DNA from 3 places in the Micromonospora sp. DT201 genome. Region 2 is predicted to be linked to each of the others. Evidence: riboswitches for the same ligand, from Rfam matches in the RefSeq annotation. Region 2 holds a riboswitch; each other region holds the start of a gene.
The links. A riboswitch is a leader RNA that binds a small molecule or an ion and turns the genes downstream of it on or off. The one in region 2 is predicted to bind cyclic di-AMP.
Positions count from the first base shown of each region.

Region 1: linked by a shared signal. The riboswitch ahead of ACLQ28_RS05105 (NlpC/P60 family protein) and the one ahead of ACLQ28_RS07445 (coiled-coil domain-containing protein) in region 2 are both predicted to bind cyclic di-AMP.
Region 3: linked by a shared signal. The riboswitch ahead of ACLQ28_RS22820 (coiled-coil domain-containing protein) and the one ahead of ACLQ28_RS07445 (coiled-coil domain-containing protein) in region 2 are both predicted to bind cyclic di-AMP.

Region 1 covers NZ_JBNCKP010000002.1:287,167-291,410, reverse strand. The annotation lists gene ACLQ28_RS05115 (pyridoxamine 5'-phosphate oxidase family protein) at 1-454, opposite strand, end outside; gene dcd (dCTP deaminase) at 554-1,132, shown strand; gene ACLQ28_RS05105 (NlpC/P60 family protein) at 1,192-2,169, opposite strand; cyclic di-AMP (ydaO/yuaA leader) riboswitch at 2,246-2,381, opposite strand; gene ACLQ28_RS05100 (N-acetylmuramoyl-L-alanine amidase) at 2,616-4,244, shown strand, end outside.
Region 2 covers NZ_JBNCKP010000003.1:108,309-112,552, reverse strand. The annotation lists gene ACLQ28_RS07465 (heavy metal translocating P-type ATPase) at 1-240, opposite strand, end outside; gene ACLQ28_RS07460 (hypothetical protein) at 253-1,209, opposite strand; gene ACLQ28_RS07455 (heavy-metal-associated domain-containing protein) at 1,223-1,432, opposite strand; gene ACLQ28_RS07450 (metal-sensitive transcriptional regulator) at 1,528-1,824, shown strand; cyclic di-AMP (ydaO/yuaA leader) riboswitch at 2,143-2,273, shown strand; gene ACLQ28_RS07445 (coiled-coil domain-containing protein) at 2,278-3,297, shown strand; gene ACLQ28_RS07440 (carbonic anhydrase) at 3,353-4,075, opposite strand.
Region 3 covers NZ_JBNCKP010000015.1:78,495-82,738, reverse strand. The annotation lists gene ACLQ28_RS22830 (HelD family protein) at 1-368, shown strand, start outside; gene ACLQ28_RS22825 (cation diffusion facilitator family transporter) at 477-1,394, shown strand; cyclic di-AMP (ydaO/yuaA leader) riboswitch at 1,507-1,638, shown strand; gene ACLQ28_RS22820 (coiled-coil domain-containing protein) at 1,644-2,711, shown strand; gene ACLQ28_RS22815 (hypothetical protein) at 2,949-3,458, shown strand; gene ACLQ28_RS22810 (SRPBCC family protein) at 3,835-4,244, opposite strand, start outside.

The DNA of each region.
Region 1 (4,244 bases), on a different contig from region 2:
CCCGAACAGCCGGCCGGCCCGGCGTGAGGCCCGGGATGCCCGCGATGTGCTGCTCGCGGCGGGTCAGCATCGCCACGTCGACGGTGAACTCGAACAGCTGCCAGTCGACCTGCGGCTCGGCACGGGCGCCCTGCGCCAACCGGGCCACCCGTGCGGGATCGGTGACCGGACGGGCACGCCCCGCCACGTACGCCTCGTCGTCGCTCTCCTCCGGGGGGAACGAGTGCAGCGCGTAACGGCCGTCGCGTTCGAGGTCACGGCGCTTTGGGGAGTCGATGATGAAGCAGAACAGGCCTTCGTCGGTGATGACCGGCGAGACCGGATGGACTCGGGGCCCGCCGTCGGCGCGGACCGTGGCCAGGTAGCCGAAGCCCGGCCCGTACTGCTGGATGAGAACGCGGATCCCGTCGGCGAGTCGGGGCTCGTCAGCGGCGAATTCGGACCAGGAAGCCATGTGGGCATTCTATCGAACAAATGTACGAGCAGCGACCTCGACGCGCTGGTCACTGGCACCGATTCCTAGGGCTTTGGGCACCGCGGCTATGGTGGTCCGATGCTGCTCTCCGACCGCGACCTGGTCTCCGAGATCAAGGCCGGCACGCTGGGCCTGGAGCCGTTCGAGCCCACCCTGGTCCAACCTTCCAGCATCGACGTGCGGCTCGACCGACTGTTCCGGGTCTTCAACAACCACCTCTACACCCACATCGACCCGGCGATGCAGCAGGACGACCTGACCTCGGCGGTCGAGGTGCCCGACGGCGAGCCGTTCGTGCTGCACCCGGGGGAGTTCGTGCTCGCCTCGACGCTGGAGGTCATCTCGCTGGGCGACCAGCTCGCCGGCCGACTGGAGGGGAAGAGCTCACTGGGTCGGCTCGGGCTGCTCACGCACTCCACCGCCGGCTTCATCGACCCGGGCTTCTCCGGTCACGTGACGCTGGAGCTGTCCAATGTCGCGAACCTGCCGATCACCCTCTGGCCGGGCATGAAGATCGGGCAGCTCTGCATCTTCCGGCTGTCCTCGCCGGCCGAGCACCCGTACGGCTCGGTGGTCTACGGCTCGCGCTACCAGGGCCAGCGGGGGCCGACGCCGAGCCGCGCCTGGCAGCACTGGCGCATCTGGCCCACCCGCTGAACCCATGACGACGAGGGCCCGCCGCGACGAATCGCGACGGGCCCTTCAATCACCCTCGATCAGCCTGGGCGGCCGTAACTGTGGATCGGGCCGTCGTCGACCTTCTTCATCTTGACCGGTTGACCGGCCTGCGAGGCGTGCACCACCCAGCCGTTGCCGACGTACATGCCGACGTGGTGGATGTCGCTGTAATAGAAGACCAGGTCGCCGGGGCGTAGATCCGCTCTGCTGACGTTCTTGGTGGTGCGGCTCTGCGCGGCGGCGTTGTGTGGCAGCGACACGCCCGCCTTCGCCCAGGCGGCCAGCATCAGGCCGGAGCAGTCGTACGAGTTCGGGCCCTCGGCACCCCAGACGTAGGGCTTGCCGATCTGGGCGCAGGCGAACTTGACCGCCGTGCCCGCGGCACCGCCGGGATAGCTGCCGGGGCAGGGCGCCGGGCGCAGCGGGCCGCCGCCACCGTTGCCGTACACCTTGAGGCGCAGTTTCTGCAGCTTGTCGATCTCAGCGTTGATCTGCTTCTTCTTCGCCGCCAACTGGGCCTCGGTGCGGGTCAGCTGGGCCACCATCTCGTCGAGCGGGGCCTTCTGCCCGGCCAGCTCGTTGCGGAGGTCGGCCACCTGCTGCACGTCCTGCTGCTGGTTGTGCGCGAACCGGTCGAGCATCTCAAGCTGGCCAACCACCTCACTGGGTGTCCGGCTGCCCAGCACCGCGTTCACGGTCAGGACGTTCTCGCCCTTGTACGCGCGCACGGCCAGGGCACTGACCTTGTCCATCGCGGCGTCGACCTGACGCTCCAGCGGGGCGATCCGGGCGGCCAGCGCGTTCGCCTGCTTGCGCTTGGCGGCGAGGTCGGCCCGCGTTGCGTTGTGCTGTTCGATGATCGGCTCGAGCTTGTTCCAGTCGGCGTCGATCTGGCGCTCGATCTCAGCGACGGACGGGTCGGCGTGCGCCGCCGTGGCGCTGCCGGTCAGGACGACGGCGACGCCGACCAGTGCGGCGAGGGCGGTGGTGAAGCGGGACCAGCGTGGGCGCGGCACGATCGACGTCAGATCGGCTGATGCCGACCGTCCGGACGACGGCCGCGGGGCATGGAGTGCCACCGGGGTTCCGTACTCCTTCTTCCTGACCGCCTACCGGGTTAGCTGACGGGTTCGGGCGGGAAGTCGGCGCCCTACCGCAGTGACTGCGGATTCACCCCGAGGGACCTGGGTCCCCGGTTCGCTCGGAAACGACTCGGCGGTGTCGGTCCGTTACCGCCCGGGCTGGGCGGAGCTGCTATCGGGCCGACGAATGACCAGAGTAGAGACGCCTGTTACCGATCCGCAACCCGTGGGGCCGTGACACTCCGTACCGATCAGGGAGGGTCACGGACCGTACGTGAAGATTTCCTTCTGGACACGTCGAGATATGGAAAGGTATTGACGCAGACTCCCGGGCGGCGCGAAGGTGACCTCACCTTTATCCATGGAATCTAGGGGGTTCGATGCACCGTCCGACCCTGCCCGCCAGCCGGCGCGCACTGCTCGCGGCCGCCGTGGTCGCCGCCGCGACAGCGGTACCGCTACCCGCCGGCGCGGCCGCCGCCGCACCCACCGCCGACCGCCAGCAGCAGTACGCCGCAGCAGCAGCCGAGTACGGCGTACCAACCGACGTGCTGCTCGGCGTCTCCTACCTGGAGTCACGCTGGGACAGCAACGCCGGCACACCGAGCACCAGCGGCGGCTACGGCCCGATGCACCTGACCGACGCCCGGCATGTGGCCGCGCTGCCCGGGGGCGGCCACCACGACGCCGGCACCGAGGACCCGCGCGGCGACGGATCCCGCCTCGCGCTCGCACCCGCTCCCCGACCGGCCGAGGACCCCGCGCCGCCCGCCGCCGCGTTGCAGACCGTGGACGCCGCCGCCGCACTGACCGGTGCCGCTCCCGACTCGCTGCGCACCGACGCCGACGTCAACATCCGGGGCGGGGCGGCGCTGCTGGCCTCGTACCAGCGGGAGTTGGGCGCGCCGGTCGGTGCCGCCACCGACCCGGCCACCTGGTACGGCGCGGTCGCCCGCTACGCCGGCGCGGACAGTGCCGACGCCGCAGCGGCCTTCGCCGACGAGGTCTTCACCACCATCGGCGCCGGCGAGTCGCGGGTGACCGACGACGGCCAGCGGATCACGCTGCCGGCCCGGGCCATCCGGCCGGAGCGTTCCTGGCTGGACCGGCTGGGCCTACGCCGCCTCGCCCGCCCGGACGGGCTGGAGTGCCCCAACACCATCTCCTGCGAATGGCTTCCGGCGCCCTACGCGGCGTTCGGCGACGGGGACTACGGCAACCACGACCTCGCCAACCGGCCCGCCGGGCAGAAGATCGAGTACATCGTCATCCACGACACCGAGGCCAGTTGGGCCACCACCCTGAAGCTCGTTCAGGACCCGACCTACGTGAGCTGGCACTACTCGCTGCGCTCGGTGGACGGGCACGTCGCCCAGCACGTGCAGACCAAGGACGTCGCCTGGCACGCCGGCAACTGGTACGTCAACGCCAAGTCGGTCGGGCTGGAGCACGAGGGCTTCGCGGCGCAGGGCACCTGGTACACCGAGGCGATGTATCGGACCTCGGCGAAGCTGGTCCGGCACCTTGCGCTGCGGCTGGGCATCCCGCTGGATCGCCAGCACATCATCGGCCACGACAACGTGCCCGGCACCACCGCCGCGACCGTACGCGGGATGCACTGGGACACCGGCCCGTACTGGGACTGGACGCACTACTTCGAGCTGCTGCACGCGCCGCGGCTGGACACCGGCACCCCGGCCACCGGCCTGGTCCGGATCGACCCGGACTTCGCCACCAACCAGCCGGCGTTCATCGGCTGCGTCACCGCCGGTGTGCCGTGCGCGCCGCGCGGCTCCTCGGCTGTGGTGCTGCGCTCCGCGCCGTCCGCGGACGCGCCACTCGTCAACGACATCGCGCTCCGCCCCGACGGCACCCCGAACACCATGGAGGTGTCGGATCACGGCGCCCGGGCCTCCGCCGGCCAGACGTACGCGCTGGCCGGCCGGCAGGGCGACTGGACGGCCATCTGGTACCTCGGGCAACGGGCCTGGTTCCACAACCCGGCGTCC
Region 2 (4,244 bases):
GGCGGGCAACGCCGCCGTGTAGCCGGTCTTCTGCACGGTCTCGATCAGGTCGTCCGGCGTGACGCCGTCGGCGTACCGGATGGTCGCCTTCTCGGTGGCGTAGTTGACGGTGGCGCTCACCCCGTCCATCCGGTTGAGCTTCTTTTCGATCCGGGCGGCGCAGGCGGCGCAGGTCATCCCGCCGATCGCCAATTCGACCCGGTTCGGTGCCTCGGGCAGCGGCCTGCTGGTGGTGGTCATCGTCTGGTCCCGTCAGTTGTGCCCGTGTCCGGGGGTGCCGTGCTCGGCACCGTCGGTCGGCGCGGGTCCGCTCGGGTCGCTCTCGGTCGGCGGGGCGACGGCGGGCGAGGTGCCGGTGCTGACGGTGAATTCGGCGGTGTGCACCGCCCCGCCGTGCCGGAAGTCGAGGTAGAGCCGGTAGCTGCCAGCCGAGGGCACCTCGACGAGGAAGGTGACGGCCGGGCCGGGGCGGGTCCGCCCGTCGCCAGGCGTCCCGTCCGGGTGCACATGCAGGTACGCCAGATCGCCCCGGCGCAACGCCACCAGGTGCCCGTACGCGCCGAGGTAGGGCTCCAGGTCGGTGACCGGCTGCCCGTCTCGGCTGACGGTGAGGGTGAGCGGTGACGTGTGGCCGGGCTGCGGCGCGCCGGTCAGGGTGACCGTGTAGCCGTCGACGGTGGTGGTGGTCGCCGGGGCGGGCAACGGCCGTTCGGTCAGCTCGCCGGGGATGGTCACGTCCACGCCGAGGGTCAGCGGCTCTCCCCCGGTGGGGGTGAAGTCGGCGAACGCCCGCCACTGCCCCGCGCCGGCCAGCGGGGTCTCGACCCGCCAGGTGCCGTCCGGGGCCAGCTCGGGGTGCACATGACGGAAACCGGAGAGGTCTCGCCGGGCGACGATCAGGTGCATCCGCTTGTCGTGTGCCACGTCGTACCGGGTCACCGGGTGGCCGTCCGGGCCGGTGATCCGGAAGGCGAACTCGTCGGGCTGGGCATCGACGGGGTCGAGGGTGTAACCGCGGTCGGAGACGAGCAGGCCGCCGGGGAGCCGGTCGACCGCGTCGTCGTCTGCTCCCGTCGCTTGGGGGGCATGGGCGTCGTGCCTGCCCTCGACGACCGGGGTGCGGTCGACCACCCGGCCGATCCCGTAGGTCGCGCTGAACACCGCCGCGAGGCCGACGGCGAACCCGGCCAGTCTCGTCACCGTGCGCATGCCGGCCCTCCGCTCACGCGTCCACGAGGTCGTAACCGGCCTCGTCGACGGCGGCCCGGACGACCTGCACGTCCAGCGGTTGGTCGCTGCTGACGGTGACCCGGCCGGCCGCGAGGTCGACCTGGACGTCACGCACGCCCGCGATGGCGCCCACCTCGGCGCTCACCGCGCTGACGCAGTGCCCACAGGTCATGCCCTGCACCTGGTACGTCGTGTTGACCATTGGATCGTCTCCCTTTTCGGTACCGGTACCCGGTGGGGGTATCCCGTCAGAAGTGCACGTTACCATACCCCCCAGGGGTAGGTTATCCTGGCGCCATGACCGCTCCCACCCCGATCCGCGGGTACACCGCCAGCAAGGACCAGCTGCTCGCGCGGCTCCGCCGAGTCGAGGGGCAGGTCCGCGGCATCGAGAAGATGGTCGACGACGACCGCTACTGCATCGACGTGCTGACCCAGATCTCCGCGATCCAGGCCGCACTCGACAAGGTGGCGCTGGGGCTGCTCGACGGGCACGCCCGGCACTGCATGCACGAGGGAGCGGCCGAGGGTCGGGCCGACGAGATGGCCACCGAGATGATGGCGGCGGTCGGCCGGCTGATGAAGCGCGGCTGACGGCCCCAGCCGGACCGCGCGGAGGCACTGGCCGCACTCATCGCACCGCGAACGGATCGCTCCGACGAGCCGGATCAGACGCGAACCCCGCCCCCATCCTCCGCCACGAAACGGTGGCCGGAATCGATCGGGAGCACGGATACGGCATGGCGACACTGCTCAGCGTGACCAGATCAGCAACAAACCTGAGAACCGCGTCACTGGTCACGCAACGCTATGACGAAAAGACACTTTTGGTCGGCATCCAGGCGTAGCTCAGCCGGTCGACTCTCGGGTAACCTCGCTGCCGGTTACCGATGAAGGCGCGAAGCGGCGCCTGCGGTGCCACCGCCCAATCGCCAACCGGCGAACCGGGGACCCAGGTACGTGGGGTGAATCCGCGTCAGCGGCAGGGGCCACTTCCGCCCCGAACCCGTCAGCTAACCCGGTCGGCGGTCGACGGAAGGGAACATTGTGACGGCACCCCTACGCCGCTGGCTGACACCCGTGGTGGCCGTGATCGCCGCACTGACCGTGCTCGCTGGCCCCCTCCCGGCCAACGCCGCCCCGACGACCCCCACACCGTCCGGGCACGAGGAGGACAACGAGCCCCAGCTGATCACCGACGTCATCGAGCAGGCCAACCGCGACTACTCCGCCGCCAAGTCCAGACTGGACAAATCCAAGAAGCGGCAGCTGGAGCTGGCGTTGGAGGTCGACCGGGCCAAGGCCGAGCTGGACGCGCTGGCCCCACAGGTCGGGCAGATCGCCGCCCAGTCGTACCGAACCGGTCGGATGGGCGCCCTCGCGATGCTGCTCGAGAGCGACGCTCCCGACACGTTCGTCGAACGGGCCGCAGCGCTCGACGAGATGAACATGGTGAATGAGCAGAAGCTCTCCCAGGTCAATGCGGTGAAGTCCCGCGCCGAGCAGGCCAAGCTTGCCCTCGACACCGAGGTCCGCGAGCAGCAGAAGCAGACCGCCCTGATGGCGAAGCGGAAGAGTGAGGCGGACAAGGCGCTCGCCCTCGTCGGCGGGAAGGGTTTCACCGGCGGCCTGGTGGACGCCACCTCGCCGGTCGCCAAGATCGGCCCGGGGCGCAGCGCCGACGGTGAGTGGAAGGCCCAGTCGTGCAGCGAGGATGACCCCACCACCTCCGGATGCATCACGCCCCGCACGCTGCACGCGTACAAGGAGGTCAAGCGGGCCGGCTTCAACCGGTTCGTCGGCTGCTACCGCTCCGGCGGGCCGTGGGAGCACCCGAAGGGCCGCGCCTGCGACTGGTCGCTGCAGAAGAGCGGATTCGCCCCGTGGCACAACGAGGACACCCGGAAGTACGGCAACAACGTCGCCGCGTTCCTCATCCGTAACGCCGACCGACTCGGCATCTACTACGTGATCTGGAACCGACAGATCTGGTTCCCGGCGACCGGCTGGAAGTCGTACAGCGGGCCGTCGAACCACACCGACCACGTGCACATGTCCCTGCTCTGACCGGCAGGATCCTCCGTCGAGGGCCGTTCCGCGTCGCGGAGCGGCCCTCGTCGCGTCAGGCGGCGGCCGCCGGGTCGGTCGACTCGCTGGGCACGTCGAGCGTCGCGATGCCGGCCGGCACGGCGGCCACCGGGCGCACCACTCCGGCGGCGAGCTGATACGACACACCCACCACCGCGCAGCGCCCCTGTGCCACCTCCTCGGCCAGCACAGGTGACTGCCCGAGCAGCGTTTCAACGGTCTGCGCGATGTGGATGTCGACGATGCCGTCGATGTCGTCGACGCCCTCCGCCTCGGCCCGGCGCAGGCTGGGCAGCACGGCGTCGACCACCGCACGCAGGTGCCCACGAGGTTGAGTGCCGGTCGCGGCGGACTCCCGCGCCGCCTGGACCGCGCCGCAGGAGTCGTGGCCGAGCACCACCACCAGCGGAGTGCCGAGCACGGTCACCGCGTACTCCACGCTGCCGAGCACCTCCGGGCCGGCGGTGTGCCCGGCCGTGCGGACCACGAACAGGTCGCCGAGGCCCCGGTCAAAGATGATCTCGGCGGCCAGGCGGGAGTCGGAGCAGCCGACGATCACCGCGAAGGGGTGCTGCCCGCCGGCCACGGCAGCCCGGTGCCCGGCGTCCTGGTTGGGGTGGCGTGGGGCACCGCTGACGAAGCGCCGGTTTCCAGCGATCAGCTCGGCGTACGCCCGGGCCGGCTCGCTGGTTGCGGACGTCCAGTCGGTGGTCCGCTGCGGACCCGGCTGCCCGCCGGGCGTTCCGGGACGACTCATCCCCGCACCTCGTCTTCACGCATCTGACCTGGTCAACCGGCTCTTCAGCCGGGCTGGCGGCGGGCGCTGGCCCGGCTCCACCGTCACACGCACCGTAAGATGCGTCAAGGGATGCGTGATTTAGATTTCATACGTTGACCCCGGGTCGACCCTGGGCGACACACCGAGG
Region 3 (4,244 bases), on a different contig from region 2:
CTGACCTGCCGCTGCCGACCGCCGTCCGCTCCACCGGGGTTGATCCGGTCGAGCTGGTGGTGCCCGCGACGGGGCTGGAGACCGCGACCGTGGAGGCGGCCGCCGGTCTGCTGGCCGAGGTGGAGGGCACCGTCGGGGTGATCACGCCGGTCCCCCGCCGCGACGAGGTCGCCGGCTGGCTCGACGCGCTCGACGCGCCGCGCCTACAGGTGGTGACCAGCCTGGAGGCCAAGGGCATGGAGTACGACGGGGTGGTGCTGGTCGCCCCGAGCGAGATCCGGGCGGATCCGGGTGCCGGGGTACGCACCCTGTACGTGGCGCTTTCCCGGGCCACTCAGCGACTCACCACCATCGACCCGACCGGCTGATCTGTGACGGCTGGCCTGCCGGGTGAGCCGTCGACCCGAATACTTGCATACATAGCGATGTGAACATACATTTGACCGGGTCCCGACTGGCGGCGGAAGGTGGATCTCGTGGGCGCAGGTCATGACCACCACCACGGGTCGGTCGCCAATGCCGCACACCAGCACAGGGGCCGACTCTGGGCGGCGTTCGGGCTGCTCGCCACCCTGATGGTGGTCGAGGCGGTGGCCGCCCTGCACACCGGCTCACTCGCTCTGCTCTCCGACGCCGGCCACATGTTCACCGACGTGCTCGGCATCGGGATGGCGCTCGCCGCGATCACCGCGACCCGGCGGGCCACCGGCGACCCGCAGCGCACCTTCGGGCTCTACCGACTCGAGGTGCTCGCCGCACTCGCCAACGCCGTCCTGCTCTCCGCCGTCGCGGTCTACGTGGTGATCGAGGCGATCAGCCGCTTCGGTGCCCCACACGAGGTCATCGCCGGCCCGATGCTCGCGGTGGCCGTGCTCGGCCTGCTCGCGAACGTCGGTGCCTTCGCCCTGCTCCGCGCCGGAGCCCGAGAGAGCATCAACCTTCAGGGCGCCTACCTGGAGGTGCTCGGCGACCTGCTCGGCTCACTCGGTGTGATCGGCGCGGCGCTGCTCATCTCCGTCACCGACTGGTGGTGGGCCGACCCACTGGTCGCCGTCGCCATCGGCGTGTTCATCCTGCCGCGCACCTGGCGGCTGGCACGCGCCGCAGTCCGCATCCTGGTGCAGGCCGCCCCGGAGCACCTCCAGGTGACCGCCGTGCACGACCGGCTCGCTGCGGTCCCCGGTGTGGTCGAGGTGCACGACCTGCACGTCTGGACCCTCACCTCGGGCATGGAGGTGGCCTCCGCGCACCTGACCATGGCGCCCGGCGCGGAAGTCGGCGCGGTGCTCTCCGCGGCGCGCACGGCCCTGCACGACGACTTTCGGATCGAGCACGCGACGTTGCAGATCGAGCCCGGCGCCACCTCGGGGTCCTGCGGCTCGATCGAGTGGTAAGGCGAGTTCCGGTGATGACGCACGCACCGTCCGTCACATCGGCTGCACGGGTCCCACCTGCACCGGTAGGCTCGGTCCCGGCCTCCACCAGGCGGCGCCCTCCCGGCGCCGGTGGCGGTCGCCGCCTAATTGCCCACGTAGGCGAACCGGGGAACCACGTTCCTGGGGTGCATCCGCGTCAGCGGTAGGGATCTTCCGTCCCGAACCCGTCAGCTAACCCGGTCGGCGGCTGACGGAAGGACATGCGCAGTGGCACCAGCACGACCACCCGCCGCCCGACTTGCGGCACTGATCGTCGCGATGTTCGCCCTCAGCATCGCGCTTCCGGCCGGCACCGCCTCGGCCGCTCCCCCGACCGGCCTGCGGGCCGCCGCAGCACCCGACTCCGACGAAGAGGGCGGCACTCCGGCGCTGCGAGCCCAACTCGAGGCCGCCAGCAAGGGCTACCTGGACGCCAAGCGCGCCCTGGACACCTCTGTGCAGCGGCAGAAGCAGCTCACCACCCAGCTGAAGACCATCGAGGTCGAGCTCGCCCACCGTAACGGCAAGGTCGGCGAGATCGCCGGCGTGGCCTACCGCACAGGCCGGCTCGGCACGGTGGCGGCGCTGATCAACAGCGGCACCCCCGACGGCTTCATGGATCGGGCCGCCACACTGGGCGCGGTGGCTGCCAACGAGGACAAGGTGCTGCGCGACCTGCTCGCCAGCAAGGACCAGGCCAATCGCACCCAGCTCGCTCTGAACGGCGAGGTCACCGAGCAGCGCAAGCAGGTCGCGGTGATGGCCAAGCGCAAGGAGCAGGCCGAACGGGCCCTGACCGTGGCCAACACGCCCCAGCCGCAGACCACCGCCGACACCGGCTCCAACCGGGGCACCTCGACCGCCAACGCGGAACCCGCGCCGCGCAACTCCGATGGCTCCTGGCCGTCGGAGAGGTGCAGCATCAACGACCCCACGCCCGCCAACGGCTGCGTCACCCCGCGCACCCTGCACGCCCTCAACCAGGCCAAGGCCGCTGGCTTCACCCGGTACGTCTCCTGTCACCGCCCGAGCGGCTCCGGTGAACACCCGAAGGGCCGGGCCTGCGACTTCGCCGCGCAGAAGAACGGCTTCGGCGGGAACGCCACCGGCGGCGACAAGACGTACGGCAACAACCTGGCCGCGTACTTCATCCGCAACGCCGACCGGCTCGCCGTCCTGTACGTGATCTGGTACAGGCAGATCTGGCTGCCCAGCAGCGGGTGGAAGTCGTACAGCGGAGCGGGAAGTGACCCGTCCAGCGCCCACACCAACCACGTACACCTGTCGGTCTACTGATCCATCCGAGGCGAGTAGGTCTCCAGGCCAGACCGGCCGGGGATGATCCACTCCACCTCGCCGATGTCGGGGTATCCGGGCGACGGGATACCCCGACATCGGCAATCTGGTGTCGACCATGGACGTGCGGCGGTACCGCCGCACCGGCCTGGTCGGCACTGGCTACGTCGCCAGGCGTACCCCTGATGTCGCTGGCGGTCGGACGACCCGGCCGGTGTCGGCGGGCAGCATCGCGGTATGCCTCGGATCCCACCCACCGCCCGCAAGGGGCTGCTCACCCTGCATCTGGTCACCTCGCTCGGCTGGCTCGGCGCCGACCTGGTGCTGCTCACCCTGGGCATCGCCGTGCAGCGTGGCGCCGACCCGGCGGTGGTCTACCCGGTCACCTCGCTGGTCGGCACCGTGCTGTTCGCGCCACTGAGCGTCCTGGTCTGGCTGATCGGTGTCGCCAGCGCGCTACTTACCCCGTGGGGCCTGCTGCGCTACCGCTGGGTGCTGGTCAAGCTCGTGCTCACCACGGTCATGGTCGGGCTGGTGCTGTTCCTGCTCACCCCGAATCTGCGGCACGCCGGTGCGATGGGCGCCGCCCTGCCCGCACGCGATCGCGCCGACCTGGTGATCGCACCCGCGGTGTCGACCAGCTTGATGATCATTGCGACGGTGTTGTCCACCTACAAGCCCTGGGGACGGCGTCCCGCCGCGCGACCCAACCTCGTGAGCCGTGATCGCGCTGCAACCACGATGTAGTGGCCTCCTGCCGCCCACAGGCCACTACATCCACGACAACAGTTCGTCAACCCCGCACTGTCCCGTCGATCATGGAGTTGTGGTGGGTGGCAAAGTGCCCGAACCGCACTAAACCAGGCACCACAACTCCATGATCGACGAGGACGGGCGGCCCTTCCTTCGCGATCTTGCGTTTACTGTCGCGACATAAGCAAGCATTCCGCGCATATCGGCGACCGAAACTGCAAGATCGGCGCTGGCGGGGCGTTTCTGGAGTGACGGACCTGGGTGTCGGGAGTCCACCGTGCCCCTTTCGCCCAGCAACCGATCGCTAACGCAACGGTGTTGACATCCACGATCGAGCACGATCTTGGGCGCGGCGGGGTGCGGGGTGCGGTCAGGCAGGGGGCAGGCTGCCGCCGGTGCGGTCCAGGGCCGCGCCGAGCCGGGTGGCCAGGGCGAGGTGGGCGGCCCGGGCCTGGCGGAACGCGTACCGAAACAGGAGGGTCGGCGCGGTCAGGGTGATGTCGACGTCGATCCGGACCAGGCCGTCCGGCTCGGCGCGCAGTCGGGTGTGGTTGCGCACCGTGGTGGCCGGCCACTGGCGGGCCACCACGACGATCTCGTCGTCCTCGCTGATCAGCACGTCGGCGTGGTAGGTAGTCCGGAAGCGTAGCGGGCCGGCCGCCAGCCGGTCGTTGATCGTGTAACTGGCCAGGGCACCAGGTCGGGGCGGCAGTCGGCGGACCCGAACAATCAGTGGGTGCAACTCACCCTGTCGGGTCAGGTCACTGAGCATCGCCGCCG